Regions from separate parts of the Microbacterium petrolearium genome, predicted to be linked through region 1. Evidence: predicted binding sites of a transcription regulator. Region 1 holds the regulator's gene; the other holds the start of a gene.

Region 1 (15,049 bases):
GATCCGGCGCGCCCCGGTTCAGCGAGACAGCAGCTGCGCGCCGAGACAGCGGCGTGAGGACGCTGTCTCGGCGCGCGAATGCTGTCTCGCGGGAAGAAGGGCCCGGGTCAGCGCAGCTGCTTGACCGGCAGGAGCAGCAGCAGGCCGACGAGGATGACGCCGACGATCGCGAGGATGCCGTAGGTCGATCCGAAGGCGGCGACGACGATCGTCCACGCGCCCGCGGCCATCCAGCTCGAGGCGCGGCCCGTCGTCGCGTAGAGGCCGAAGATCTCGCCCTCGCGCCCCGCGGGCGTCACGCGCGCGAGGAACGAGCGGGACGCGGCCTGCGCCGGTCCGACGAACGCGCACAGCACGAGGCCGCCGATCCAGAACACCACCGGCCCCAGATCCACGAGGAAGAACACCGCCAGGCCCGCGACCGTCATGGATCCGAGCGCCGCGATGATGACGCGCTTGGCGCCGAAGCGGTCGTCGAGCGGGCCGGCGAGGATCGTCGAGACGCCGGCGATGAGGTTGGCGGCGACGCCGAAGATCACCATCTGCAGGAACTCGAAGCCGAACACGACCTGCCCGATGATCGCGCCGAAGGCGAAGACGCCGCCCAGGCCGTCGCGGAAGACGGCGCTGGAGAGCAGGAACCATCCTGTGTGGCGCGTCTCCGGGCTCTTGAACAGTGCCACGATGTCCTGCACCAGCAGTCGGTACGACGCGAAGAACCCGACCTTGCGCTCGGGGCGGCCGAGCGACGGCTCCGGCACGTTGCGGAAGATCGGGATCGAGAAGACGATGGCCCACACGGCGCAGCCGACGGCGATGATCCGGAACGGCAGACCCGTGTCCTCCGGCAGTCCGAACCAGTCGGACATGTAGAAGACGATGACGAGCACGAGCGCGACGATGCCGCCGAGGTAGCCGAAGCCCCAGCCCAGGCCCGAGACGCGGCCGATCGTCTTCTGGTTCGCGATGCCGATGAGCATGGCGTTGGAGCTCACGGCCGCGATCTCGCCGAACACCTGCCCGGCGGCGATGAGCGCCACCCCGAGCCAGAACAGGGTCGGCGTCGGCTCGACGAACCAGAGGCCGAGCATGCAGGCCACGAGGGCGCCCGTGCCGATCCCGAGCCACAGCTTCTGCCGCCCGGCCGCGTCGGCGCGCTGGCCGAGCACCGGCGCGATCGCGAGGATGAGCAGGCCGGCGATCGTGCCGGCGAGACCGAAGCCCGATGCGAGGCCGTCGACCGCGCGCTCGCGGACAGGATCGTTCTCGGCCAGCGCCTGGACGTCGGCGGGCAGGAACACGTCGGTGGTCAGATACATCGACGCGAAGATGAACGTGAGCACGACGGTGTTGAAGGGCTGCGTCGCCCAGTCCCACAGCGCCCACGAGTAGATCTGCCTCTTCGGAGCCGTCTTGCCCTCGCGCAGGTCGAGGCCCATCACGCCGATCGCGCCGCTGTCGGCGGTGGCGGGCAGGTCGTCGGGGCGCGTTGTCGGGTCGCTCATGCGAGCGACCGTAGGGACGTCAGGTGAACGGTTGGTGCCGTGCGCATGGCGCTCACCCTAGCGCCGCGTGACCCCCGGGGGTCAGCCCGCGAACCCGCCCTCGTTCGCCGAGCCCGCGCCGGATCGCGCGCGGGTTGGTGGAGCGGGTGCGGGTTCGGCGGAGGATGGCCCGGCCAGCAGCGCCGCGCGCTCGGGGCGGCCGATGAGGCGGTACGCCTGCGCCCACACCTGCGGGTCGGCGATGGGCAGGCCCAGCCATTCGCCGGTCCGGCGCACGGGGAAGGGGACGAGTGTGTCGCCGTCCCACGCCGCGAAGCCCACGAGCACGTCGAGCTCGTGGTCGCCCGCGTCGACGACGAAGCGGGCGCGCGTGGCGAATGGGCGGCCCGCGCTCGCCGGCGCCGACCACGCGAGCCCGAGCGCGCCGAGGGCGGCCGCCACCTCGTCCGCGTCGCCCTCGCACGTGATGTCCCAGTCGCGCACGCGATCCACGAGGCCCAGCGAGGCCAGCAGTGCGGATCCGCCGACCGCGACCGGCAGGCCCCGCTCCTGCAGCGCCGCGACGATCCGGAGCGCGGTGCCGACGGGCGGATGGAGGATCGACGTCACCGTCCCATCCTGCCTGCTCGCAAAAGTTGAGCTGATTCATATCAACTTCATTTGACGCCCCTCGTGGCGCCGATCTATCCTTGAGTCAGCACGACTCAGATCCGTGCGAGGACTTCCTCAAGGCGGCAACACAAAGGAGACAACATGGCACGCGCTGTGGGCATCGACCTCGGAACGACCAACTCGGTCGTCGCGGTCCTCGAGGGTGGCGAGCCGAAGGTCATCGCCAACGCCGAGGGCTTCCGCACCACCCCCTCGGTGGTCGCGTTCACGAAGGACGGCGAGGTGCTGGTCGGCGAGACCGCCAAGCGCCAGGCCGTCACCAACGTCGACCGCACCATCGCGTCGGTCAAGCGCCACATGGGCACCGACTGGAAGACGCAGGCGATCGACGGCAAGGCGTACACGCCGCAGGAGATCAGCGCGCGCATCCTCATGAAGCTCAAGCGCGACGCCGAGCAGTACCTGGGCGACACGGTGACGGATGCCGTCATCACCGTTCCCGCGTACTTCAACGACGCCGAGCGCCAGGCCACGAAGGAGGCCGGCGAGATCGCGGGCCTCAACGTGCTCCGCATCATCAACGAGCCCACCGCCGCCGCCCTGGCCTACGGCCTCGACAAGGGCAAGGAGGACGAGCTCATCCTCGTCTTCGACCTCGGTGGCGGTACCTTCGACGTCTCGCTGCTCGAGGTGGGCAAGGACGACGACTTCTCGACCATCCAGGTGCGCGCCACGGCCGGTGACAACCGCCTCGGTGGCGACGACTGGGACCAGCGCATCGTCGACTTCCTGATCAAGCAGTTCAAGGACTCGACCGGCGTCGACGTCTCGGGCGACAAGATCGCGCTGCAGCGCCTCAAGGAGGCCGCGGAGCAGGCGAAGAAGGAGCTCTCGAGCTCGACCTCGACGAGCATCAACCTGCCCTACCTCTCGCTCACCGAGAACGGCCCCGTCTCGCTGTCGGAGACGATCACGCGTGCGAAGTTCGAGGATCTCACGAAGGACCTCCTCGAGCGCACGAAGAAGCCGTTCGACGACGTCATCCGCGAGGCCGGCATCAAGGTGTCGGACATCGCCCACGTCGTGCTCGTCGGCGGCTCGACCCGCATGCCCGCGGTCAGCGAGCTCGTCAAGCGCGAGACCGGCAAGGAGCCCAACAAGAGCGTGAACCCGGACGAGGTCGTCGCCGTCGGCGCGGCCCTGCAGGCCGGTGTCCTCAAGGGTGAGCGCAAGGACGTGCTGCTCATCGACGTGACCCCGCTGTCGCTCGGCATCGAGACCAAGGGCGGCATCATGACCAAGCTCATCGAGCGCAACACCGCCATCCCGACCAAGCGCAGCGAGACCTTCACCACGGCCGACGACAACCAGCCGTCCGTGGCGATCCAGGTCTTCCAGGGCGAGCGCGAGTTCACCCGCGACAACAAGCCGCTGGGCACCTTCGAGCTCACCGGCATCGCACCGGCCCCGCGCGGCGTGCCGCAGATCGAGGTCACCTTCGACATCGACGCGAACGGCATCGTGCACGTCTCGGCGAAGGACAAGGGCACCGGCAAGGAGCAGTCGATGACCATCACGGGCGGCTCGTCGCTGCCCAAGGAGGACATCGAGCGCATGGTGCGCGAGGCCGAGGAGCACGCGGCCGAGGACAAGAAGCGCCGCGAGGCCGCCGAGGTCCGCAACCAGGCCGAGACGCTGTCGTACTCCATCGAGAAGCTCATCAAGGAGAACGAGGACAAGCTGCCGGCCGACGTGAAGGACTCGGTGCAGGCCGACGTCGACGCGCTCAAGACGGCGCTCGCCGGCGAGGACGACGACGCCGTGAAGACGGCGTTCGACAAGCTGAATGAGAGCCAGGCCAAGCTGGGCGAGGCGATCTACGCGCAGTCGCAGGCGGATGCCGCCGCGGCGTCCTCGGAGGGCGCGCCCGCCGGCGAGCAGGCCGGCGGCGAGTCGGACGAGGACGTCATCGACGCCGAGGTCGTCGACGACGAGGACGAGAAGAAGTAACCATGGCGGACAAGGACTTCGACGAGAACGACGAGGTCCAGCCTGGCGCCGAGGGGCCGGAGGCGAGCGCTTCCGGCCCCGACGCGCAGGCGGACCAGAGCGCCGAGGGTGCCCCTGCGGACCAGGGCGCCCCGACGGGCGAGCCTGCCGAGGGAGACGAGTCGCTGACGGTGGACGACATCCTCGGCGCCGAGCAGACCGACGAGGCGGCCGAGGCCGAGCGCAGCGACTACGAGACGCAGCTGCAGCACGACCTCAAGCGCCTGCAGGCGGAGTACGCCAACTACCGTCGCCGCACCGAGGAGCAGCGCCAGCTCGAGATCGACCGGGCCAAGGGCTGGGTCGCCAAGAGTCTGCTCCCCGTGCTCGACGACCTCGACCGCGCCGCCAAGCACGGCGACCTCGAGGAGGGCAGCGCGTTCGCGCTCGTGGCCGAGAAGATGCGCGGCGTGGCGGAGCGCATGGGACTGATGACCTACGGCGCGGCGGGCGACGTGTTCGACCCGCAGCAGCACGAGGCCGTGTTCCAGCAGCCCGTGCCGGGCACGACCGAGTCGACCATCCTCGAGGTGGTCGAGGTGGGCTATCGCCTGGGCGACGTGGAGCTGCGGCCGGCGAAGGTCGTGGTCGCCGTGCCGGCGGAGTAAGGCGGGAGACGCATGGCCAGTCAGGACTGGTTCGACAAGGACTTCTACAAGGTCCTGGGGGTCTCGAAGGACGTCTCCGAGAACGATCTGAAGAAGACGTATCGCAAGCTCGCGCGGCAGTACCACCCGGACTCCAATCCGGGCGACGCGGCGGCCGAGGCGAAGTTCAAGGAGATCAGCGAGGCGTACTCGGTGCTCTCCGACGCGGAGCAGCGCCGCGAGTACGACGAGATCCGCGCGATGGGATCCGGCGCGCGCTTCACGGCGGGCGGATCGGGTGCGGGCGGCTTCGAGGACGTCTTCAGCCGGTTCACGACGAATCGCGGATCGGCGGCCGACTTCGACGACATCTTCACGATGTTCAACCAGGGCCGCGGCGGCGGTTTCGGGTCGGGTCGGTTCAGGCAGCCCTCCGGCGGCTTCCAGGGCTTCGGCGGCCCCACGAAGGGGCAGGATCTCCGCGCCAACACGACGATCGACTTCGTGACGGCGGCGAAGGGCGAGACGGTCACGCTGCAGAGCGGCGACGGCAAGCCCTTCAAGATCAAGATCCCCGCCGGCGTCGGCGACGGCCAGAAGATTCGGCTGCGCGGACGAGGGCGCCCGTCGCCCGACGGCGGCGAGAACGGCGACATCGTCGTGGAGGTCAAGGTGCGCCCGCACCCCGTCTTCACGCGCGACGGCCTGAACCTGCGCGTGACGGTGCCGGTGACGTTCACCGAGGCGGCGCTCGGCGCGACGATCGAGGTGCCCACCCTCGACGGCGACGTGGTCAAGCTGCGCGTCACGCCGGGCACGCCCTCCGGTCGCGTGCTGCGCGTCAAGGGACGCGGCATCACGTCGAAGAAGGGCACGGGCGACCTGCTCGCCGAGGTGCAGGTGGTCGTCCCGAGCCACCTCACCGAAGCGCAGAAGGAGGCCCTCGAGCGCTTCCGCGAGGTGGAGCCGCACGAGAACCCGCGCGCCGATCTGATCGCCCGCGCCCGGGGCTGACGATGATCCCGCGAGACTGCAGCGCCGCGCCGAGACAGCAGACACGGGATGCAGCCTCGGCGCGGGCGTGCAGCCTCGCGGGATGATGGCAGGACGAGCAGGGGAGGTGAGGACATGAGGATTCCGGACGACGTGGACGAGGACGCCCCGATCCTCGCGATCGCCGCGGCCGCCGAGCTGGCCGGCATGCACCCGCAGACGCTCCGCCAGTACGACCGCATCGGCCTCGTGGTGCCGGGCCGCACGGCGGGCGGATCGCGCCGCTACTCACTGCGCGACATCCGCCAGCTGCGCGAGGTCGCCCACCTCTCGGCTGAGGGGATGAGTCTGCCCGCGATCGCCCGCATCCTCGATCTCGAGGACGAGGTGTCGGAGCTGCGCCGCCGCGTCGGCGCGCTCGCCGCCGAGCTGCGCGCCGAGCGCGAGAACCGCCCGGGCGCGCGCGTCTTCGCCGCCGGGGTCACGGGCTCGATCATGACCCTGCGGGCCGGGAAGCGCGTGCGGCGCAACGCCGATATCGTGCTCTGGAGGCCGCAGCGCGGATCCATCGAGGGCAGAACGAGGAACGACTGATGACGCCGGTGACCTGGCACGCATGGGGGGAGCGGGCGCGGGTCTGGCCTGGGCGGGAGTGGCCGCTGGGGGCGACGTGGTCGCCCGAGTCGACGAACTTCGCCGTGTACGCCCCCAACGCCACCGGGGTGGAGCTGTGCCTGTTCGACGACGCGGGGCACGAGGAGCGCTACGAGCTCACGGAATCCACGCTCGGCATCTGGCACGGCGCGCTCCCCGACATCCGGCCCGGGCAGCTCTACGGGTTCCGCGTCGACGGCCCCTGGGATCCCGCCAGCGGCTATCGCTTCAACCGGAACAAGCTGCTGCTCGACCCGTACGGCCTGGCCACGAGCGGGACGATCATCGCGGAGCAGCCGATCTTCGGCGCCCGCGAGGACGCCCCGGCCGTGCGTGATGACACGGACTCCGCGGCCTACACGGCCCGGAGCGTGGTGGTCGACCCCGCCTTCGACTGGGAGGGCGATCAGCCGGCCAAGAACCGCTGGCGCGACACCGTGATCTACGAGCTGCACGTGAAGGGCTTCACGAAGCTGCAGGATCGGATCCCCGAGCACGTCCGCGGCACCTACGCCGGCCTGGCCGAGCCCGCCGTGATCGAGTATCTGCAGGATCTCGGGGTCACGGCCGTGGAGCTGCTGCCGATCCAGCAGTTCTTCTCCGAGCCCGCGCTGCTCGAACGAGGACTCGTCAACTACTGGGGCTACAACACCATCGGCTACTTCGCCCCCGACGGGGCGTACAGCTCGTCCGGCGATCGCGGCGAGCAGGTGACCGAGTTCAAGAACATGGTCAAGTCCCTCCACCGTGCGGGCATCGAGGTGATCCTCGACGTGGTCTACAACCACACCGCCGAGGCGGGGCCGGACGGCCCGACGCTGTCGTTCCGCGGGTTCGACGATCGCGGCTTCTACAAGCGGGTGATCCCCGAGGACGGCGGGTTCGACGACACGTACTGGGACGTCACCGGCTGCGGGAACACCGTGGACGCGTGGAACCCCCTCGCGCTGCGGCTGATCCTCGACTCGCTGCGGTACTGGGTCACCGAGATGCACGTCGACGGGTTCCGCTTCGACCTCATGAGCGCGCTCACCCGCACCGGATACGAGGTCGACTTCGCGTGCGCGCTGCTCATCGCGATCGATCAGGACCCGATCCTGCGCCACGTCAAGCTCATCGCCGAGCCGTGGGACGTGTCGATGGACGGCTACCTCGTCGGCCGCATGCCCCCGCCCTGGGCGGAGTGGAACGATCAGTACCGCGACACGATCCGCGACTTCTGGCGCGGGCAGGGCGCGATCCGCAACGTCGCCACACGGCTCGCCGGGTCGAGCGATCTCTACGCCGACGACGGGCGCTCGGCGTACAACTCGATCAACTTCATCACCGCCCACGACGGCTTCACGGTGCGCGATCTGGTCAGCTACGACCACAAGCACAACGAGGCCAACGGCGAGGACAACCGCGACGGCACCGACAACAACCGGTCGTGGAACCACGGCGTCGAGGGCGAGACGGATGACGCCGAGATCGTCGCGCTGCGGCGGCGGCAGGCGGCGAACCTCATGCTCACGCTCTGCCTGTCGAACGGCGTGCCGATGATCACGGCGGGCGACGAGCGAGGGCGCACGCAGGGCGGGAACAACAACGCCTACTGCCAGGACAACGAGATCTCGTGGGTGGACTGGAGCGCCGACAACGCGTGGCTCGACGTCTACGAGTTCACCAAGGCCGCGCTGCGCCTGCGCCGCGAGCACCCCGCGCTGCGGCAGCGGCACTGGTTCGAGGGCCAGCCCACGATCGTCGGCGGACCGCTGGATCTCGCCTGGTCGCACCCCGACGGGCGCGTGATGACCGACGAGGACTGGGGGAACGGAGCGCAGCGGGCGATCGGCATGTACGTCTCGGGCCGGCCGCTGCGCGAGCCCGGGCCGCACGGCGAGCAGCTCACCGACGCGTCGTTCCTGATCTGGTTCAACTCCGGCGCCGAGGCGATCGATGCGCGCATCATGCCGCAGCAGTGGGAGTCGGCCTTCCGGGTGGTGCTCTCCACCGATCCGGAGGTCGCCGAGGGCACGGTGTGCCACGCCGGCGAGGCGATCCCCGTCGGCCCGCGTTCGATCGTCGTGATGCAGTCGCTCGAGGACGGCTCGGACTGAGCCCCCGGCCCGCGTCGCGGACCGAGCACGCCCCCTACGCGAGCGCCGCGAGCCCCAGCTCGGTCGTCGTGGCGAGGAGCGGGTGGACCGGCACGATCCGCACGGTGTAGCCGAACGGGCCCGCACGGTCCAGCACGACCTCGCCCGTGAATGCCGCGCGGGAGCCCTCGAAGCGCTCGCCGAGCGTGAGCGGAACCACCCGCAGCGACGTCAGCTGATCGTCGCCCTCGGCCCGGCCGTGGATGAGCTGGACCTGCACGTCGTCGGGGGTGAGATCGCCCAGCGCGACGTCGGCGCGCACGCGCAGGGTGGCGCCCACCTCGGCCACCTCGTCGACGCCGCTGGACTCCACGTGCTCCACGCGCACGCCCGGCCAGGCCGCACGGACGCGGCCCTTCCACGCCGCGAGCTCGATCGCGCCCGCGTAGTCTGCGCCGAGCGCCCGCGCATTGCGCGCGGCCGGGGTGTAGAGCGCGTTGACGTAGTCACGCACCATCCGCGAGGCGAGCACCTTGGGGCCGAGCGACTCGAGGGTGTGCCGCATCATCTCCATCCACCGCACGGGGATGCCGGCGCCGTCGCGGTCGTAGAACCTCGGGGTGATCTCGCGCTCGAGCAGCTCGTACAGCGCGGCCGCCTCGAGGTCGTCGCGGTGATTGGGGTCGTCCACGCCGTCGGCCGAGGGGATCGCCCAGCCGTTCTCGCCGTCGAACCACTCGTCCCACCAGCCGTCGAGGATCGACAGGTTCAGGCCGCCGTTCAGGGCCGCCTTCATGCCGCTCGTGCCGCAGGCCTCGTAGGGGCGCAGCGGATTGTTCAGCCATACGTCGCAGCCGGGGTACAGCGCCTGTGCCATCTGGATCTCGTAGTCCGGCAGGAAGACGATGCGGTGGCGCACCTCGGGGTCGTCGGCGAAGCGCACCAGCTGCTGGATGAGGGCCTTGCCGCCGTCGTCGGCCGGGTGGGACTTGCCCGCGATGACGAGCTGGATCGGCCGCTCCGGGTCGAGCAGCAGGGCCTTCAGCCGCTCGGGGTCGCGCAGCATGAGCGTCAGGCGCTTGTACGAGGGGACTCGCCGGGCGAAGCCGATCGTGAGCACGTCGGGCGAGAGGGCGTCGTCGATCCAGGTGAGCTCGGCGTCGACAGCGCCGCGGTGCAGCCACGACGCGCGCAGCCGCTGCCGCGCGTCGATCACGAGGCGCTCGCGCATGCGGTGCTTGGCCGCCCAGATGCGCTCGAAGCCGATCTCGTTGAACGCCCGCGTGAGCGCGCCCTCCTCGCCATCGAGGTCGGCGCCGGACTCGTCGAACATGTCGAGGAACTCGCGCGCCACCCACGTGCGCGCGTGGACGCCGTTCGTGATCGACCCGATCGGCACCTCGGCCTCGTCGAAGTCCGGCCACAGGCCGTTGAACATCTCGCGGCTGACGTGGCCGTGCAGGGTCGAGACCCCGTTGGCGCGCTGGCCGAGCCGGAAGCCCATGACGGCCATGTTGAAGACGCCGGGGTCGCCGCCCTCGTAGTCCTCGGCGCCGAGTGCGAGCACCCGATCCGTCGGCACGCCCGGGAGCACGCCGCCGTCGGTGGCGAAGTACTGCTCGATGAGCGAGCGGGGGAACCGATCGATGCCCGCGGGCACCGGCGTGTGGGTCGTGAACACCGTCGACGCGCGCGACATCTCCAGCGCGTCGTCGAACGCGAGGCCCGGGGCGCCGTCCCCCACCGTCAGCTCGCGGATCCGCTCGAGGCCCTGGAACCCGGCGTGGCCCTCGTTGGTGTGATAGACCTCGGGCTCCGCGGCGCCCGTGATCCGGCAGTAGGCGCGGAGTGCCCGCACGCCGCCGACGCCGAGCAGCAGCTCCTGCCGCAGCCGGTGCTCGCCGCCCCCGCCGTACAGCCGGTCCGTGATGTCGGCGTAGTTCTGCGGGTTGCCGTCGACGTCGGTGTCGAGCATCAGCAGCGGCACCCGTCCGACCCGGGCGACCCAGATCCGCGCGCGCAGGTCGGGCCCGCCGGGCATGGCGAGCGAGACCGTGGCGATCGAGCCGTCCGCCTCCCGCAGGGGGCTGATCGGCAGCTCGTCCGGATCGAGCAGCGGATACGACTCCTGCTGCCACCCCTCGCGCGAGAGCGCCTGCGTGAAGTAGCCGTGCCGGTACAGCAGCCCGACGCCGATGATCGGCACGCCCAGGTCGCTCGCCGCCTTCAGGTGGTCGCCCGCGAGGATCCCGAGGCCGCCCGAGTACTGCGGGAGCGCCGCGGCGATGCCGAACTCGGGCGAGAAGTACGCGATCGCGCGCGGGCCGTCGCCGAGGTCTCGCTGATACCAGTGGTCGTCCGCCAGGTAGGCGCGCAGGTCGTCCCGCACGCGGGCGAGCCGCTCCAGGAACCCGTCGTCATGCGCCAGCTGCTCCAGCCGGGCGGGATCGACGCCCCCGAGCACCTCCACCGGATCCTGCGTGCGGCCCCACAGCTCGGCGTCGACGTGCGCGAACACGTCCTGCGTCTCGACGTGCCAGCACCAGCGCAGGTTGCCCGCCAGCTCGCCCAGCGCGGCAAGCGGCTCGGGCAGGACGGGCCGGACGGTGAATCGGCGGATCGCGCGCATGCGCCCACCGTAGCCCCGCGGCGATGCCGGTGGGTTGCCCCGTGGTGAACGGCGAGAATCCAACGGTGCGCTGAGAATCCACGGATGACTGGATTGTCGGCGCGCGGATGGATTCTCGGCGGTCGGGGACGCGCGGAAGGGGACGCGCGGGAGGGGAGGGTGGCCGCCGCGGAACCGATGTGGGAAGTTGGTGCCATGGTCGGACGCATCCCCGTGATCGAGGTCCATCCGGTCGTCCACGGGGGCGCGCGGCCCGCGAAGGCGGCGGTGGGGGAGCCCCTCCCCGTGCGCGCCACGGTGTTCCGCGAGGGGCACGACCAGCTCGGCGCGGAGGCCGTGCTCATCGGGCCGGACGGCGTGCGCCGACCGCCCGTGCGCATGCGCGAGATCGCGACGGGCACCGACCGCTACGAGGCCTGGCTGACCCCGGACGAGCAGGGCGAGTGGTCCTTCGAGGTGCGGGCGTTCTCCGATCCGCTGGCCACCTGGACGCACGACGCGGCGCTGAAGATCCCCGCCGGCGTCGACGTCGACCTCATGTTCCTCGAGGCGCGGCTGCTGCTCGAGCGCATCCGCGCCGAGGGGCGGCTCTCGCCGGCCGATCGCGCCGCGCTGAAGGCCGCGCTCGCCGCCGCGACCGACGCCGACCGGCCGGCCGAGGCGCGGCTCGCGGTGCTGACCGGGCCCGAGACGCGGGCGCTGTTCGAGGACCACCCGCTGCGCGACCTCGTCACGGTCGAGGGCCCGTACCCGCTCTACGCCGATCGGCGCCGGGCGCTCACGGGCGCGTGGTACGAGTTCTTCCCGCGCTCCGAGGGCGCCCGTGTCGACCGGAAGACGAAGAAGGTCGTCAGCGGCACGTTCCGCACGGCCGCCAAGAGCCTCGACCGGGTCGCGGCCATGGGGTTCGACGTGCTCTACCTCCCGCCGATCCACCCGATCGGCGAGGTCAACCGCAAGGGGCCGAACAACACCCTCACGCCCGGCCCGGACGATCCGGGCTCGCCGTGGGCGATCGGGTCGCGCCACGGCGGGCACGACGCGATCCACCCGGACCTCGGCACCTTCGCCGACTTCGACCGCTTCGTCGCGCGGGCGAAGCGGCTGGGGATCGAGGTCGCCCTCGACCTCGCGCTGCAGGCCGCGCCCGACCACCCATGGGTGACGACGCATCCGCAGTTCTTCCGGCACCGCGCCGACGGCTCGATCGCGTACGCCGAGAACCCGCCGAAGAAGTACCAGGACATCTATCCGCTGTACTTCGACGACGATTTCGAGGGCGTGCTCGCCGAGGTGGAGCGAGTGCTGCGGGTCTGGATGGATCACGGGGTGCGGATCTTCCGCGTCGACAACCCCCACACCAAGCCCGTCGTGTTCTGGGAGCGGCTGCTGGGACGCATCCGCGAGACGGATCCGGACGTGATCTTCCTCAGCGAGGCCTTCACCCGGCCCGCCATGATGCGCACGCTCGGCGCCGTCGGCTTCCACCAGTCGTACACGTACTTCACGTGGCGCGTCGCGAAGGACGAGATCGAGGACTACCTGCGCGAGGTCTCGCGCGAGACCGACCACCTCCTGCGCCCGAGCTTCTGGGTGAACACCCCCGACATCCTGCACGAGACGCTGCAGTACGGCGGGCCCGCGATGTTCGCCATCCGGGCGACGCTCGCGGCCATGGCAACGCCGTCGTGGGGCATGTACGCCGGGTACGAGCTGTTCGAGCACGTGGCCGTGCGGCCCGGCAGCGAGGAGTACCTCGACAGCGAGAAGTACCAGATCCGCATCCGCGACTGGGCGGGCGCCGAGGCCTCGGGCCGCACGCTCGCGCCGTACATCGCGCGGCTGAACGAGCTGCGCCGCGCGCACCCCGCGCTGCAGCTGCTGCGCAACCTCGTCGTGCACGCGACGGACGACGACCACATCCTGTGCTTCTCGAAGACGCACGGGGACGACACCGTGATCGTCGTGCTCAACCTCGACCCGCACGGCGCGCGCGAGACGACCGTGCACCTCGACCTGGCCGCGGCCGGCCTGCCCGAGCGCTTCGTCGTGCACGACGAGCTGACCGGATCGGAGTGGGTGTGGGGCGCCGACGCCTACGTGCGCCTCGACCCCGCGGGCGACGTCGCGCACATCCTCACGGTGAGGCCGGCGCCGTGACCGAACCCGAGATCCTGCCCGTCGACACCGACGTGCTCGCGGCCGTCGCCGCCGCCGAGCACCCCGAGCCGCATGCCGTGCTGGGGCCGCATCCCCACGACGGCGGCGTGACGGTGCGCGTGCTGCGGCCGCTCGCGACGGCCGTCGCGGTGCGGTACCACGCGCTGCCCACGCGCCGGTTCCCGGACGGCCGGCACGAGATCGAGCTGCAGCACGAGTGGGGCGGGGTGTGGGTGGGCGTCATCCCGGGCGAGCCGGGGGTGGCCGAGGGCGACGTGCCGCCGTACACGGTCGTCGCCACCTACGGCGAGGGGCCGGATGCCGCCGTGCACGAGCGGGACGATCCGTATCGCTTCCTGCCCACCCTCGGCGAGGTCGACATCCACCTCATCGGCGAGGGGCGCCACGAGCGGCTGTGGGATGTGCTCGGCGCGCACGTGCGCACCTTCGACGGCCTGGGCGCGGCGCCCGATGTGACCGGCACCGCTTTTGCCGTGTGGGCGCCGCGGGCCGGCGCCGTGCGGGTGAAGGCCGACTTCAACGACTGGGACGGCCACGCGCACCCGATGCGCCGGCTCGGCTCCAGCGGCATCTGGGAGCTGTTCGTGCCGGGTGTGGGCGCCGGCACCCGCTACAAGTACGAGATCCTCGGCGCCGACGGCCGCTGGCACGAGAAGGCCGATCCCATGGCGTCGTTCGCCGAGGTGCCGCCGCTGACGGCGTCGGTCGTCTTCGACTCGACCTACGAATGGGGCGACGCCGACTGGATCGCGCGCCGTGCGGCCGAGGCGGGCCGCGGCCACACCGACCGCCCGATGTCGATCTACGAGGTGCACCTCGCGTCGTGGCGGCGCGAGCGCACCTACGCGCAGCTCGCCGACGAGCTCGTCGCCTACGTCACCGATCTCGGCTTCACCCACGTGGAGCTCATGCCCGTGATGCAGCATCCGTTCGGCGGATCGTGGGGCTATCACGTGACCGGCTACTACGCGCCCGACAGCCGCCTGGGCGATCCGGACGGGCTGCGCCTGCTGATCGACCGCCTGCACCAGGCCGGCGTGGGGGTCATCCTGGACTGGGTTCCCGGCCACTTCGCGACCGACGAGTGGGCCCTCGCGCGCTTCGACGGCGCGCCGCTGTACGAGGATCCGAATCCGCAGCGCGGCTGGCACCAGCAGTGGGGCTCGCACATCTTCGACTTCGGCAACCCGCCCGTGCGCAACTTCCTCTACGCCAACGCCGTGTACTGGCTGGAGGAGTTCCACGCCGACGGCCTGCGCGTGGACGGCGTCGCGTCGATGCTCTACCTCGACTACGCGCGCGAGCCGGGGCAGTGGACGCCCAACGTGCACGGCGGTCGCGAGAACCTCGAGGCCGTGCAGTTCCTGCAGGAGATGAACGCCACGGTCTACCGCCGCGTGCCCGGCGTCGTGACCATCGCCGAGGAGTCCACCGCGTGGCCGGGGGTGACGAAGCCGACCTCGACGGGCGGGCTGGGCTTCGGCTTCAAGTGGAACATGGGATGGATGCACGACACGCTCGCCTACATCGGGCGCGATCCCGTGCACCGCGTGCACCACCATCACGACATCACGTTCTCGCTCGCCTACGCGTGGAGCGAGAACTACGTGCTGCCGCTCTCGCACGACGAGGTCGTGCACGGCAAGGGATCGCTGCTGCGCAAGGCGCCGGGGGACCGGTGGCGCGAACTGGCCACGTTGCGCGCGTACCTGGCCTTCATGTGGGCCCACCCCGGCAAGCAGCTGCTGTTCATGGGCGGCG
Region 2 (15,049 bases), on a different contig from region 1:
ATGGCGTCGACGTGCGAGAGCACGGCCTTCAGGTGCTGCTGCGCGGCGGCGGTGGCGATGCCGCCCTGCGAGCCGCCGAGCACGGCCACCGGCTTGCGGCTGAGCGACATCTGGCCGTACGGGCGGGCCGACCACTCGATCGCGTTCTTCAGCACGCCGGGGATGGAGCGGTTGTACTCGGGCGTGACGATGAGCACGCCGTCGACGGCCTCGATCGCGGCCTTGAAGTCGGTGCCCACCTGGGGGAATTCGGCGTCGTAGTCGGGCGAGTAGAAGGGCAGGTCCCTGATCGGGATCTCGACGAACTCCACGCCCTCCGGCGCGAGCCTCACGACGGCCTCGGCCAGCGTGCGGTTGATCGAGGTGCTGCTGATGCTGCCGACGATGTAGCCGATCTTGGTCACGATTGATTGCTCCTGTACTCGGGAGGGAGGTCCTCGGCCGGTCGGCCGATCCATTCAGGTGCAAGTTCTCCTCCCCCGGATCTATTCCCCCGCCCGGGGGAGCGCGGCCTCGGGGGAGCGGCCGGAATCCCCCACGCGGCGGATGTGCCGCGCACCGGTGCGTTCCTAGCCTGGACGCATCACCGAGAAAGGATGACCATGCTGCGACTGCAGGGGATCACCAAGAGCTACGGGGAGCGGAGGGCGCTCGACGGCGTGACGTTCGACGTCTCGCCCGGCCGCCTCACCGGCTTCGTGGGCGGGAACGGCGCCGGCAAGACGACGACGATGCGGATCGTGCTCGGGCTGCTCGCCCGCGACGCCGGCAGCGTCACCCTCGACGGCGTCGAGCTGACCGCCGCCGACCGCCGCCGCTTCGGATACATGCCGGAGGAGCGGGGCCTGTATCCGAAGATGAAGGTGCTCGAGCAGATCGCCTACCTCGCCCGCCTGCACGGATACGGCCGCGCGGAGTCCACCCGCCGGGCGCAGGACATCCTGGAGCAGCTGGGCCTGGGGGAGCGCCTGAACGACAACGTCGAGGCGCTGTCGCTGGGCAACCAGCAGCGCGCGCAGATCGCCGCGGCCCTCGTGCACGACCCCGAGGTGCTCATCCTCGACGAGCCGTTCTCGGGCCTCGACCCGCTGGCCGTCGACGTCGTCGCCGGCGTGCTCCAGGAGCGCGCGGCCGGCGGCGCGGCGGTGCTGTTCTCGTCGCACCAGCTCGACGTCGTCGAGCGCCTGTGCGACGACCTCGTCATCATCGCCGCGGGAGCCGTGCGCGCCGCCGGATCGCGCGAGGCGCTGCGCGAGCAGCACTCCACCCGCCGCTACGAGCTCGTCTCGTCCGGCGACGCGGGCTGGATCCGCGACGAGGCCGGCGTCGAGGTGCTCGACTTCGACGGCGGCTACGCGCTGTTCGAGGCGGCCGACGCCGCCGCCGCCCAGCGCGTGCTGCAGCAGGCCGTCGCCCGCGGCGACGTGGCGAGCTTCACGCCCCAGCGCCCCTCTCTCGCCCAGATCTTCAAGGAGGTCATCCAGTGAGCACCGCACCCCGGCCCCTCGCGCCCGCCCAGTCCACGTGGCTCGTCGCCGAGCGCGACATCATGGGACGCCTGCGCAGCAAGTCGTTCGTCATCTCGACGCTCATCCTGCTGCTCATCGTCGTCGGCGGCATCGTCGTGATGGGCATCGTGAACGCGACGTCCGGCGGCACGCCCGTGGCCGCCACGGCGGACGTCGCCGCCACCCTGCCCGACACCGACGCCCTCGAGGTCACGGAGGTGGCCGACCGGGCGGAGGGCGAGCAGCTCGTCCGCGACGGCGAGGTGGACGCCCTCATCGCGGCGAGCCCGGACTCGGCCACCGGCATGGAGGTGGTGGCGCTGACCGAGGCGCCCTCGGACGTCGTCTCGCTGCTGTCCGTCGCGCCCGAGGTCACGCTGCTCGACGACTCGGACGTGCCGTTCTTCCTGCGCTACATCCTCGGGATGATCTTCGGCCTCGTGTTCATGGGCGCGGCGCTCAGCTTCGCGATGCCGATCTCCACCGCCGTCGTGGAGGAGAAGCAGACGCGCGTCATCGAGATCCTCATCTCGACGGTCCCCGCCCGCGTGCTGCTGGCCGGCAAGGTGCTCGGCAACCTCGTGCTCTCGATGGGCCAGATCCTGCTCATCATCGCGGCGGCGACCATCACGCTGGCCGTGACCGGTCAGTCGGACGTGCTGAACGACTTCGGCGCCCCCATGGCCTGGTTCGCCGTGTTCTTCCTGTTCGGCTTCCCGATCCTGTCGGCGATGTTCGCCGCCGCGGGCGCCATGGTCTCGCGCCAGGAGGACATCAGCCCGACCGTCACGCCCATCATGATGCTCGTGATGATCCCGTCGTACCTGCCGATGTTCCTCGGCGACAATCCGGTGGTCATGACCGTCATGTCGTACGTGCCGTTCTCGGCGGCCATCGCGATGCCGATCCGCCTGTACTTCGACGAGGCGGCCTGGTGGGAGCCGATCCTCGCACTCGGGATCATGGCCGCCACGTGCGTCGCGATCGTGCTGCTGGGCGCGCGCATCTACGAGAACTCGCTGCTGCGCATGGGCGGCCGCGTCAAGCTCGCGGAGGCCCTCCGCAGCTGACCGCGCGCACGCCGCCGAACCCGCCCCCGATCCGCGAACCCGCGCCGGATCGGGGGCGGGTTCGCGCAAGGAGGGCGGGTTCGGCGGGGGAGATCAGGCCTCGGTCGGGCCCTGGCTCGTGAGCGCGAGCTCGTCGCCGGTCGCGGCCACGTCCACGCGCACGGCGTCGCCGTCGTGCACGCCGCCCGACAGGATCGCGCGGGCCAGGCGATCCTGGATCTCGGTCTGGATCAGCCGGCGCAGGGGGCGCGCGCCGAACACGGGGTCGTAGCCGCGCTCGGCCAGCCAGGCCCGGGCGTCGGGCGTGACGGCGAGCGTGAGGCGCCGATCCGACAGGCGCCGCTGCAGCAGATCCACCTGCAGCTCCACGATCTGCGCGAGGTCGTCCTGCCCCAGCGCGTGGAACATCACGATGTCGTCGAGGCGGTTGATGAACTCCGGCTTGAACGCCGCGTGCACGAGCTGCATCACCTGCTCGCGCTTGGACTCGGGCGAGAGCGTCGGATCGATGAGCACGGGGGAGCCGAGGTTCGACGTGAGGATGAGGATGACGTTCTTGAAGTCGACCGTGCGGCCCTGGCCGTCGGTGAGGCGACCGTCGTCCATCACCTGCAGCAGCACGTCGAACACCTCGGGGTGCGCCTTCTCGACCTCGTCGAGCAGCACGACGCTGTAGGGGCGCCGGCGCACGGCCTCGGTGAGCTGGCCGCCCTGGTCGTAGCCGACGTATCCCGGAGGGGCGCCCACGAGGCGGCTGACGGAGTGCTTCTCGCCGTACTCCGACATGTCGATGCGCACCATCGCCTGCTCGTCGTCGAAGAGGAACGCCGCGAGCGCCTTGGCGAGCTCGGTCTTGCCCACGCCCGTCGGGCCGAGGAAGAGGAACGATCCCGTCGGCCGGTTCGGATCGCTGATGCCGGCCCGCGAGCGGCGCACGGCGTCGGCCACGGCGCGCACCGCGTCCTTCTGGCCGATGAGACGTCGCCCGAGCTCGGACTCCAGGTGCAGCAGCTTCTCGGTCTCGCCGCGCATCAGTCGGCCGACGGGGATGCCGGTCCAGGCCGCGATGACGCTTGCGATGTCCTCCTCGGTCACCTGGTCGCCCACCATGCGCTCGTCCGACTGCTCCACGCGCTCGGCCTCGGCCAGCTCGCGCTCGAGCGACGGGATCTCGCCGTACAGCAGGCGCGAGGCGCGCTCGAGGTCGCCCTCGCGCTGCGCGCGCTCGGCCTCGCCGCGCGCGGCGTCGAGGCGCGTCTTGAGGTCGCCGACCTTGTTGAGCGAGGCCCGCTCGGCCTCCCACCGCTCCTGCAGCTCGCCCAGGCGCTGCTCGTTCTCGGCCAGGGTCTCGCGCAGGGCCGCGAGCCGCTCCTGCGACGCCGGGTCCTTCTCCTTCTTGAGCGCGAGCTCCTCGAGCTTGAGGCGGTCGACGTGCCGGCGCAGCTCGTCGATCTCGAGGGGCGCGGAGTCGATCTCCATGCGCAGCCGACTGGCGGCCTCGTCGATGAGATCGATCGCCTTGTCGGGCAGCTGGCGGCTGGGCAGGTAGCGATGGCTGAGCGAGGCGGCCGCGACGAGCGCGCCGTCCGCGATCGCGACCTTGTGGTGCGCCTCGTAGCGCTCCTTGAGCCCGCGCAGGATCGCGATGGTGTCCTCCACGCTCGGCTCGCCGACGTACACCTGCTGGAAGCGGCGCTCGAGCGCCGCGTCCTTCTCGATGAACTCGCGGTACTCGTTGAGCGTGGTGGCGCCGATCATGCGCAGCTCGCCGCGGGCGAGCATCGGCTTGAGCATGTTCGCCGCGGCGACGGATCCCTCGCCGCCGCCCGCACCCATGAGCACGTGGAGCTCGTCGATGAAGGTGATCACGCGGCCCTCCGACTCGGTGATCTCCTTGAGCACGTTCTTGAGCCGCTCCTCGAACTGGCCGCGGTACATCGCGCCCGCCACGAGCGCCGAGATGTCGAGCGCGATGAGCTCGCGACCCTTCAGGCTCTCGGCCACGTCGCCCGCGACGATCCGCTGCGCGAGGCCCTCGACGACGGCGGTCTTGCCGACGCCGGGCTCGCCGATGAGCACGGGGTTGTTCTTCGTGCGCCGGGTGAGCACCTGGCTGACGCGGCGGATCTCGGCGTCGCGCCCGATGACCGGGTCGAGCTTGCCGGCCCGCGCGCGCTCGGTGAGGTTGATCCCGAACTGCGCGAGAGCGGTCTGCTCCTCCTGCTGCGGCTGATCCGCCATGTCCCCTCCGATGATCCGTGCGCACTTGAGTCCGACTCACTCAACTTTAGCAACCGCACCCGCCCGGGGGGAACCACCAGTCCCCGCGAGACAGCAACTGTGCGCCGAGACAGCGGCGTCTGCACGCTGTCTCGGCGCGGGAATGCTGTCTCGCGGAGGGGAGGGGCCGCAAACCCGGTCAGGCGAGGGCCAGCTCCGGCGCGGCCCGGCCCGCCGCGGCCTCCGCCGCGGGGGTGCACGCGAACCGCGCGCGGTAGGCCGTGGGGCTCGTGCCCAGCGCCCTGGCGAAGTTCTGGCGCAGCACGGCGGCGGATCCGAAGCCGCACTCGGCGGCGATCCGGTCGAGGCCCCAGTCCGTGCGCTCCAGCAGGCGCTGGGCGTGCATCACGCGCTGGCGGGCGAGCCACGCGGCGGGAGTCGTGCCGTGATCGGCGCGGAACCGCCGGGCGAACGTCCGCGGCGACATGTGCGCGTGGGCGGCCAGATCGTCGACCGTGAGGTCGCGGCTCAGGTTCGCCAGCGCCCAGTCCAGCGTGGGGGAGAGCGACATGCCCTGCGCCTCGGGCAGCGGGTGCAGGATGAACTGCGCCTGGCCGCCGTCGCGCTGCGGGGCGACGACCATGCGCCGCGCGACGACGTTCGTCAGCTCGGCGCCGATCTCCTGGCGCAGCAGGTGCAGGCACGCGTCGATGCCGGCCGCCGTGCCGGCGCTCGTGATGATGCGCCCGTCCTGCACGTAGAGCACGTCCGGATCGATCGTCGCCCGCGGGAAGCGCCGCGCCATCTCGTCGGCGTACATCCAGTGCGTGGTGGCGCGTCGGCCGTCGAGCACCCCCGCGGCCCCGAGGGTGAACGAGCCGCTGCACACGCTGAGAACCCACGCGCCCCGGTCCACCGCGCGGCGCACGACGTCGACCACGCGCGGGTCCACGTCGTCCCAGTACTGCCGGGGCGTCGCCGTGACGACGACCACGTCGGCCTCGTCGGCGAACGACAGGTCGTTCTCGATCTGCAGCGAGAACCCCATCTTCGTGCGCACCAGGCCGGGATCGGGCGTCACGGGACGGAAGTCGAACGTCGGCACGCCCTGGTCGGAGCGGTCGAGCCCGAAGGCCTCGCACACCACGCCGAACTCGAACACGGCGGCGCCGTCCAGCACGATGCAGGCGACGGTCTTGATCATGGATCCTCCCGGTGGCGGGATTCCTGCGGACGGCGGCAGTCGTGGTGGCAGGAATCGAACGGATTGCGTCGAATCTGCCACTCGTGGCCGGATCCGCACAACCGTAGCTTTTCGGACATGGGCCTTCTTCTCGGCATCCTCCTCGCCGCGGTCTCCGTCGCGGCCGTCGCGGCCACGCTGTGGCTGCTGCCCAACGACGGCTACGGTCAGCGCGTGTTCGGCACCGACGACTGGTCGCAGCCCCCCGGATCTCGCCCCTCGTGGCGACCGGTGACCGCTCAGATCCGCACAAGCTCGCCCTGACAGTTCGGGCAGCGGCCACCCGGGAACGTCGCGACGCACGCGGCGCACCACGTGCAGCCGAACGAGCATGCGAGGAACGGCCCCTCGGCGCCCTCGCACCGCTGACAGGAGGTCACCGCACGACCCCGGTGAGCGGATCGACGGGGAAGCGCGTCTCGCCCTCGCCGGTGACGACGGGGTAGCCCTCGCGGGCCCAGTACTCGAAGCCGCCGATCATGAGCTTCACCTCGTAGCCGAGCTCGGCGAGGGCCAGCGCCGCCTTGTCGCCGCCGTTGCAGCCGGGGCTCCAGCAGTACACGACGACGGGCGTGCCGGCCGGGATCTCGGCGGCCGCGCGCGCGGGGATCTCGCGGGTGGGCAGGTGGATGGCGCCCGCGGCCCGGCCCTGGGCCCACGCCTCGGCGGAGCGGGTGTCGACGAGGACGAAGCGCTCGCCCGCCTTCTGCGCTGCGCGCACGTCGGCGGGGTCGGTCTCGAAGGCGAGCTTGGCGCGGTAGTGCGCGGCTATGTCGGCGGGTGCGGTCATGGCCACACCGTAGGCGACGGCGCCGCCTCGCCCCGCCGCACCGGGGCACAACGGCAGGATCCCGCCGCAGCGTGGCAGAGCGCCGACGCCGCGGTCCGGTCAGCGCACGCGCTCGTAGACCTCGATCATCGCCGCCGTGCTCGCGGACTGACGGAACCGCTGCCGCACCGCCGCGTCGGGCGCGGGCGCCGATCCGGACCGGATGTCGGCCGACGCCCGCCGCAGCGCCGCGGCGAGGGCGTCGACGGACGCGTCCGCACGATCCGGTTCGCCGACGTGCCAGACGCCGGAGCCCACCTCGGCGGCGATGTCGGGATCGCTCATGACCGACGGCGTGCCGAGCGCCGCCGCCTCGAAGGGCGTCATGCCCTGCGTCTCGAAGCCGATCGAGGTCTGCACGAGCGCATCGGCGGCGCGGATGCGGGCGAGGGTCTGCTCGTAGGGGAGGCCGCCGAGGAACGTCACCGTCTCGTCGAGCCCGTAGCGGCGCACGATCCGCTGCGCCGCGCGGCGCTGGGCGCCGCCGCCGATCACCTCGACGCGCATCGGGGCGCCGGCGCGCGCGACGGCCTCGAGGAACGGAAGCAGCCGCTTCTCGGGGCTCATCCTCCCGATCCACACGAACGCGGGCACGTCGCCGTCGCGGCGCGGGGCGGCGCGCTCGGTCGACATCCTGTCGAGCACGTCGTCGTCCATGCCGTTCCAGATCGCGTCGACGCGCGCGGCGACACCGTGCCGCTCGAGCCGCCGGGCGAAGTGGTGCGAGGGCGCCGTGACCGCCGACGCCGTCTTCGCGAGCCCGCGCAGATAGGCCCAGCCGTCCGATCCGGGCCCGCTGCCCGGCATCACGCGGCGGCGCCACGCGTTCAGCGCGCGCAGCACGAGCTCGGGGAACGGGGCGGTGGCGCGCAGGCCCACGTCCACCCGGTTGTGCATCGTGTGCACCACGGGCAGGCCGTGCCGGCGCGCGTAACGGTATCCGAGGAGGGCGCCCCAGAAGTCGGCCTGCACGTGCACGACGTCGGCGTGCGGGCGCGACGCGAGCGCGCGCTCCACCGCGTCGTCCGAGCGCCGCCCCGGCCAGGTGAAGGAGTACTCGAGGTCCACCGTGACGGGGATCGACGGCAGGTCGGCGTAGGCCGGGTCCGCGGCGTTCACCGACGCGCGCGGGCCGTGCCGCCGCGGCGCGACGATCGTCACCGTGTGCCCCGCGCGCTCGAGGTACCGCCGTTGCAGCCGCGTCGACACCTGCGCGCCGCCCAGCGTCTCGACGTGCTGGTCGGCGAACATCACGATGTGCACGGCGGCCTACTCGGGCAGGGGCTCGCCGCGGTACAGCGCCTCGAACGTGTCGAGCGTGCGATTGATGTCGTGCGCCTGCACCATCTCGAGCGACGCCTCCTGCATGCGGCGGCGCTGCTCGGGATCGGCGGTGAGCACGTCGGTGAGCCGCGCGGCGAGCGCGTCGACATCGCCCGGCGGGAAGAGGTAGCCGTTCTCGCCCTCGTGCACGAGGTGCGGCAGGGCCACGGCGTCGGCGGCCACGACGGGCAGGCCCGACGCCATCGCCTCCATCGTCGCGATCGACTGCAACTCGGCGATCGACGCGATCGCGAACACGCTCGCGCGCGTCAGCGCGGCACGCAGCTCCTCGTCGGTGGTGTGCCCGAAGAACGTGACCCGGTCGCGGATCCCCAGCTCCTCGGCCAGCTTCTCGAGCGAGGGTCGCTGATCGCCGTCGCCGACGAGGTCTAGCTTCGCGTCGAGGGCCGGGTCGAGCTTGGCGACGGCGCGCAGCAGCACGTCCACGTGCTTCTCGGTGGTGATGCGGCCGACGAACACGACGCGGTTCTCGGTGCGCGGCGACAGATCGGGCGTGTACTTCGACTCGTCGATGCCGCAGCTGATGGGGATGACGCCGGCGATGTCGATCGTCGATTCGAGGAACTCCGCCGCCTTGCGCGTGGGCGTCGTGACGGCGGCCGTGAGGTCGAACGTGCGCTTCGCGTCGCCCCACGCCCACTTCACGAGAAGGCGGTTGAGCGCATCGGGCAGCATCGTGGAGTCCACGATGTTCTCGGGCATGACGTGGTTCGTCGCGATCACCGGGATGCCGCGCTTGCGCGCCTCGCGCGCGAGGCCACGGCCGATGACGATGTGCGACTGGATGTGCACGACGTCGGGGCGCACGCGGTCGAGCACGGCGCGCGCGTAGTGCTTGGAGCGCCACGGCCACACGAACCGGAGCCACTCGTGGCCCGGCCAGCGCACCGACGGCAGCCGGTGCATCATGAGCTCGCGGCCCTCGATCGTCTCGAATCGGGGCTCGGCGCGGCGGTAGCGCGTGTTCGGCGCGGAGACGTGCACCTCATGCCCACGCTCCACGAGGCCCGCGGCCAGCCGCTCGGCGAACCGGGCGGCGCCGTTGATGTCGGGCGAGAACGTGTCGCATCCGAGGAGGATCTTCAGCGGCTGCTCGTTCGACGTATGGTCCACCCCACGAAGTTACCCGGGGAGGGCCCGGTTTCCGCGGCGCCCTGCCGGGATTCGGGGGTTACCCGGAGTTCACCGGGCGCGTCCTTCCCGTGCGAGCCCGGCGGGGTGCCCGGCCGCGCGCGCTCAGCCCTGCTCGGCCCACCACGCGCGCAGGCGGCGCTCGGCCTCCTCCTCGCCGAGCACGCCCTCGTCGAGGCGCAGATCGAGCAGGAAGCGGTAGGCGGCGCCCACCTGCGGGCCGGGCCGGATGCCCAGGATCTCCTGGATGCGGTTGCCGTCGAGCTCGGGGCGCATCGCCTCGAGCTCCTCCTGCTCGCGCAGCGCGGCGATCCGCTCCTCGATGTCGTCGTAGGCCGTCGCCAGGCGCATGGCCTTGCGCCTGTTGCGCGTGGTGACATCCGCGCGGGTGAGGATGTGCAGCCGCTCGAGCTCGTCGCCCGCGTCGCGCACATACCGCCGCACGGCCGAGTCGGTCCACGCGCCCTCCGAGTAGCCGAAGAAGCGCAGGTGCAGCTCGATGAGCTTCGAGACCGAGGCGATGGTGTCGCCGTCGAAGCGCAGCGCCTGCAGCCGCTTGCGCGCCATGCGCGCGCCGACCACGTCGTGGTGGTGGAAGGTGACGGCGCCGCCCTTCTCGAGCTTGCGGGTGCGCGGCTTGCCGATGTCGTGCAGCAGCGCGGCCAGCCGCAGCGGGATGTCCGGATCGGCGCCGGGACGACGCGCGTGCTCGTGCTCGATCGCCTGGGTGAGCACCGTGAGCGAGTGCTCGTACACGTCCTTGTGGTGGTGGTGCTCGTCCACCTCGAGCCGCAGCGCCGAGACCTCGGGCAGGAACTCCTCGATGAGGCCCGTCTCCACGAGCACGCGGATGCCGCGCACCGGATCCTCCGTGCCGACCAGGCGGGTCAGCTCGCCCTGGATCCGCTCGGGGCTCACGATCTCGAGCGTGCGGCCGAGCCGCTCGATCGCGGCACGCGTGGCGTCCTCGATGTCGAACTCCAGCTGCGACGAGAAGCGGGCGGCGCGCAGCATGCGCAGCGGGTCGTCGCCGAAGCTCACGGCGGGATCGATCGGGGTGCGCAGCACGCCGGCGAGCAGATCCTCCACGCCGCCGGTGGGGTCGACCAGCTGCACCGACGGCACGCGCAGCGCCATGGCGTTCACCGTGAAGTCGCGGCGCGTGAGGTCGGCCTCGAGCGTGTCTCCGAACTCGACGGCGGGCTTGCGCGTGGTGCCGTCGTAGCTGTCGGCGCGGTACGTCGTGATCTCGACCTGCTCGCCGCGCACGCGCGCGCCGATCGTGCCGAACGTGCGGCCGATGTCCCACTGCGCGGTGCTGATCGGGGTGACGATGCGCAGGATGTCGTCGGGCCGCGCATCGGTCGTGAAGTCGAGATCGTGCGTCGCGCGGCCGAGCAGCGCATCGCGCACGGGACCGCCCACGATCGCGAGGTCGTGCCCGGCGGCGGCGAACGCCCGGCCGAGCTCCGCCACCACGGGGGAGGCCGCGAGGTCGCCGAGGCGCGCGAGTCCGGCGGCCATGTTGAGCATGCGTTCCAGGGTAGCCGGGGCGCGCTGAGGGGCCGGTCGAAGGCCGCCTCCGCTCGTCGGCCGAGCGAAGCGCGCGGAGACGGCTTGAGCGAGCGAAGCGAGTCGAAAGCGAGGCCGCAACGGCGCGGCCTCGGCTCGCTGCGCTCGCTCGGCCCGTCTCCGCTCCGCGCCCTTCGGGCGCTCCGGTCGACGAGCGGGATCGGGCCCGCGCGCGCCGCGAGCCAGCACCACGGCGATACGCTCGAAGCATGCTGGCGACGATCCTGTACGGGCCCCGCGACATCCGCGTCGAGGAGGTGCCCGATCCGCAGCTCGCGACGGAGGGCGGCGGCGTCGGCCTCGACGCGATCGTGCGCGTGGTGGTGGCGTGCGTGTGCGGCTCCGACCTGTGGCCCTACCGCGGCGTGACGGAGCCGAAGACCCCCAGGCGCATCGGGCACGAGATGATCGCGGTCGTCGAGCGCGTCGGCGCCGACGTGTCGCGGATCAAGCCCGGCGACTTCGTCATCGCACCCTTCTACGACTGCTGCGGCGAGTGCGCGAACTGCCGCAACGGCTTCACGACCTCGTGCCTCGAGGCGGGCAGCTGGGGCGGCCGCGACCACTGGGGCCTCGACGTGGACGGCTGCCAGGGCGAGCTCGTGCGGGTGCCGCACGCGGACGGCACGCTGAAGGTGGTCGAGGGCGGCCTGCCGGACGAGTCGATGATCCCGAGCCTGCTCACGCTCTCGGACGTGTTCCTCACCGGGCACCACGCCGCCGTCTCGGCCGGCGTGCGCGAGGGCTCGACCGTCGCCGTGGTGGGCGACGGCGCCGTGGGGCTCTCGGGCGTGCTCGCCGCGAAGCGCCTGGGCGCCGAGCGGATCGTCGCGATGTCGCGCCACGAGTCGCGCCAGCGGCTGGCGACGGAGTTCGGCGCCACCGACATCGTGCCGCAGCGCGGGGACGAGGGCGTCGCGGCGCTCAAGGACCTCTTCGGCGGCATCGGGCCGGACTGCGTGCTGGAGTGCGTGGGCACCAAGGAGTCGATGGATCAGGCGCTGCGCTCCGCGCGCCCCGGCGGCCAGGTCGGGTTCGTGGGGGTGCCGAACGGCGGCCCGGAGCTGCCGATGCGCACCATGTTCTCGACGAACGTCGGCGTGCGCGGCGGTGTGGCGCCCGTGCGCGACTACGTCGACGAGCTGCTGCCCGAGGTGCTGGACGGATCGCTGAACCCCGGCGCCGTGTTCGACGCGAGCTTCGCCCTCGCCGACGCCGACGAGGCGTATGCCGCGATGGACGAGCGGCGCGCGATCAAGTCCCTGCTGCGCCCCTGACGTCGGCGGTGCTTCCGACCGGGGCGGACACGAGGATCAGTCCGCGAAGGCGAGGAAGCCGTCGAGCAGCAGCTCGCGGATCGTCGGCAGCAGCGCGGCACGCAGGGCGGCGGCGTCCGCCTCCAGCAGCTGCGCGATCGCGTCGATGAGCACGCCGGCGGGCAGCTCGCCGTCGCACGCGCCGAGCAGGCCGGCGAGCGCCGGGTCGGCCTGCACCGATCGGCCGAAGCCGCCGCCCTGGCGCAGCTCGATCACGCTCGGCGCCTCCTCGCCGGGGCGGTGGTGGCGCGCCTCGGTCACATCCGCGGCCGTGCGCAGCCGGGCCGCGGCGAGCGCCTCGTCGTCGAGGGCGGCCGCGCGGTCGTGGTGCGCGAGCGCCGCTGCGAGGTGCGATCCGAGCGCTCCCTCCGACGGGATCGGGCTCGTGACGCGCTCATATCGTGCGAGCGTCGGCTCCCCCTCGGCGCGGCGCAGCAGCACGTAGCCGAAGCCGATCGCCGTCACCCCGCGGGCGGCGAAATCGTCGAGCCACGCCGTCAGCAGCGCGTCGAAGGCCGCCGATCCCGGCGTCGTGCCGCCGTCGCGGATCCACATCTCCGCGTACCGGATCGGGTCGAGTTCCTCGCGCTCGATCACCCACGCGTCCAGCGGCACCGGCGACGCCGCGACCCACGCGCGCACGCGATCCAGACCCGCCACGCCGTCGCGGGTCTCCCAGTTGGCGAGCATCTGCGCCGCGCCGCCCGGCTCCAGGTGGGGGCCGACGCCCGCGACGACCTGCTCGACGAGCGCGTCGCCGATCAGGCCGCCGTCGCGATACTCGTAGGCGGGCACGCCCTTTGCGCGCGGCGTGATGACGAACGGGGGATTGGAGACGATGCGGTCGAACCGTTCCCCCGCCACGGGGGCGAACAGCGATCCCGTCCGCTCCTCGACGCCGTCCACGCCGTTGAGATGCGCGTTCAGCCGCGCGAACGCGAGCGCGCGCTCCGAGATGTCGGTGGCGACGACCGCCTCCGCATAGCGCCGCGCCCGCAGCGCCTGGATGCCGCACCCCGTGCCGAGGTCAAGCACGCGGCGCGCGGGGGTGGGCAGCTGCAGCCCCGCCAGGGTGAGCGACGCCCCTCCCACGCCGAGCACGTGGTCCTCGTCGAGCGCGCCGCCGCCGAGCGCGAGCTCGTCGAGGTCGCTCGCCACCCACCACTCGCCCGGCCCGCGGTCGTCGTGGAACGACTGGGGGCGCACGATGGCGCGCGGGGCGACGACGTCGCCGTCTCGCTCCGCCAGCCCCAGCCGCTCGAGGCCGGCCGCGCCCAGGGTCGGGAGCGCGCGATCGACGTCCGCAGCCGGCTGCCCGACGCCGAAGACGAGCAGGCGGGCGAGCACCGCGAGCGGGTCGCGCCGGTCGCCCAGGCCGCGCAGCGCCGGCTCGCGCAGCCCGCGGCCGGCCGCGTCGTCGGCCTCCACGCCCCAGGCGGCGCGCAGCGCCTCGGAGCGGAACCGCGCGGCGGCGAGGTCCGCGGCGAGCGCTCGGCACAGGGCGGGGTCGGGACGGGGCACCATGCGTCCTATTCAAGCGGAGCCGCGGTGCCTGCCGCGCCGCACGGCCTGCGGGGAACGCCCAGGCGCGTTCGTAGGATGGTTCCGGCATGTCCGCACCCCGTCGCCCCTCCAGCACGACCGCGCGCAGGCGGCGATTCCTCGCCACCCTCCCCGCGGTGCTCGCCGCGCTCCTGACGGCCGGGCTCGCCGGGCCCGCCGCCGCCGACGCGCGCCTGGTCGACGCCGCCACCCTCTCGCCCACGCCCACCCCGACGGCCGGAACCGGCGAGGACGACGACGAGCAGCGCGCGCGGCTGACCCTCACGCCGTCGGCCGGCACGATCGGCGGCGAGGACGAGGTCGCGGCGACCGCCTCGATCGAGAGCCCGCTGGGCCTCGCCGCCGTCCCGGCGGGAACCGTGACGCTTCGCATCGGCGACCAGCCGCTGCCGGATCGCGCCGCGCTGGAGGCCTGGCTGGACGGATCCTCGTCCGCGCGCCTCGTCGACCTCGACACCGCGGAGGCGGGGGTGACGGCGCCGGGCGCGTCGCAGACGATCACGCTTCGAGAGGACGAGCGCACGACCGCGCGTGCGCCCGGCGTCTATCCGCTCCGCGCCGCGCTCTCGGGAGGGGGGCAGCGTCTCGAGGACGACGCGCTCGTGCTCGTGGAGGGCGGCACGCGCCCGTCGATCGCCGTCGTCGTCCCGCTCACGGCCCCCGCCACGGATCGCGGACTGCTGACGAGCGAGCAGCTCGCGCAGCTCACGGTCGCGGGCGGCTCGCTCACGACGCAGCTCGAGGCCGTGGCGGGCACGCAGGCGGTGCTGGCCGTCGACCCCGCCATCCCCGCTGCCATCCGCGCGCTCGGCTCCTCGGCGCCGGCGTCGGCCATCACGTGGCTCGAGCGCCTCGAGTCGCTGCCGAACGAGCGCTTCGCCCTCGGGTTCGGCGACGCCGATCCCGCCGTCCAGATCGCCGCCGGATTCGGCGATCCGCTCGCCCCCCTCTCCCTCGCGCCGTACCTGCCGGGGGCGGGGGAGCCGGCGCCCCAGCCGTCCCCGGAGCCGACCGGCGAACCCACCCCCACGCCCACGCCCAGCCCGACGGCGTCGGCGGCGCCCGACCCCGGCTCGCTCGACCTCGAGGAGCTGCTGTCGATCGGCGGCGATCCCGCCGCGGTGGGCTGGCCCGATCCGGCCGCGGTCGACGCCGCCACGGTCGCCGCGCTGCGCGATGCCGGCAGCGCCTCGCTCGTGCCCTCCACCGCCACGGCCGCCGGGGCGGACGGGGCACCGGTCCCGCCCCGCGCC

Evidence for each region. Region 1 encodes HspR, which represses chaperone genes until heat shock. Its sites were predicted from a motif close to AAGTTGAGTCNNNNNGACTCAACTT; they were not measured.
Region 2: ACYVJ0_RS03800 (ATP-dependent Clp protease ATP-binding subunit) is a predicted target of HspR. The motif match lies at 4,842-4,866, and genes of this name have one in related genera.

What each region holds. Positions count from the first base shown of each region.
Region 1 covers NZ_BAAGRQ010000002.1:19,787-34,835, forward strand. The annotation lists gene ACYVJ0_RS02015 (MarR family winged helix-turn-helix transcriptional regulator) at 1-2, shown strand, start outside; gene ACYVJ0_RS02020 (MFS transporter) at 108-1,505, opposite strand; gene ACYVJ0_RS02025 (hypothetical protein) at 1,587-2,114, opposite strand; gene dnaK (molecular chaperone DnaK) at 2,259-4,127, shown strand; gene ACYVJ0_RS02035 (nucleotide exchange factor GrpE) at 4,130-4,774, shown strand; gene ACYVJ0_RS02040 (DnaJ C-terminal domain-containing protein) at 4,787-5,767, shown strand; gene ACYVJ0_RS02045 (heat shock protein transcriptional repressor HspR) at 5,882-6,340, shown strand; gene glgX (glycogen debranching protein GlgX) at 6,340-8,499, shown strand; gene glgP (alpha-glucan family phosphorylase) at 8,534-11,107, opposite strand; gene ACYVJ0_RS02060 (alpha-1,4-glucan--maltose-1-phosphate maltosyltransferase) at 11,303-13,267, shown strand; partial or broken gene glgB (1,4-alpha-glucan branching protein GlgB) at 13,264-15,049, shown strand, end outside.
Region 2 covers NZ_BAAGRQ010000003.1:81,699-96,747, reverse strand. The annotation lists gene ACYVJ0_RS03815 (NADPH-dependent FMN reductase) at 1-404, opposite strand, end outside; gene ACYVJ0_RS03810 (ABC transporter ATP-binding protein) at 603-1,487, shown strand; gene ACYVJ0_RS03805 (ABC transporter permease) at 1,484-2,578, shown strand; gene ACYVJ0_RS03800 (ATP-dependent Clp protease ATP-binding subunit) at 2,672-4,819, opposite strand; gene ACYVJ0_RS03795 (GlxA family transcriptional regulator) at 4,998-6,002, opposite strand; gene ACYVJ0_RS03790 (hypothetical protein) at 6,120-6,305, shown strand; gene ACYVJ0_RS03785 (DUF1272 domain-containing protein) at 6,281-6,421, opposite strand; gene ACYVJ0_RS03780 (rhodanese-like domain-containing protein) at 6,418-6,831, opposite strand; gene ACYVJ0_RS03775 (glycosyltransferase) at 6,931-8,133, opposite strand; gene ACYVJ0_RS03770 (glycosyltransferase) at 8,140-9,327, opposite strand; gene ACYVJ0_RS03765 (CCA tRNA nucleotidyltransferase) at 9,451-10,878, opposite strand; gene ACYVJ0_RS03760 (zinc-dependent alcohol dehydrogenase family protein) at 11,127-12,194, shown strand; gene ACYVJ0_RS03755 (DUF7059 domain-containing protein) at 12,231-13,757, opposite strand; gene ACYVJ0_RS03750 (DUF6049 family protein) at 13,844-15,049, shown strand, end outside.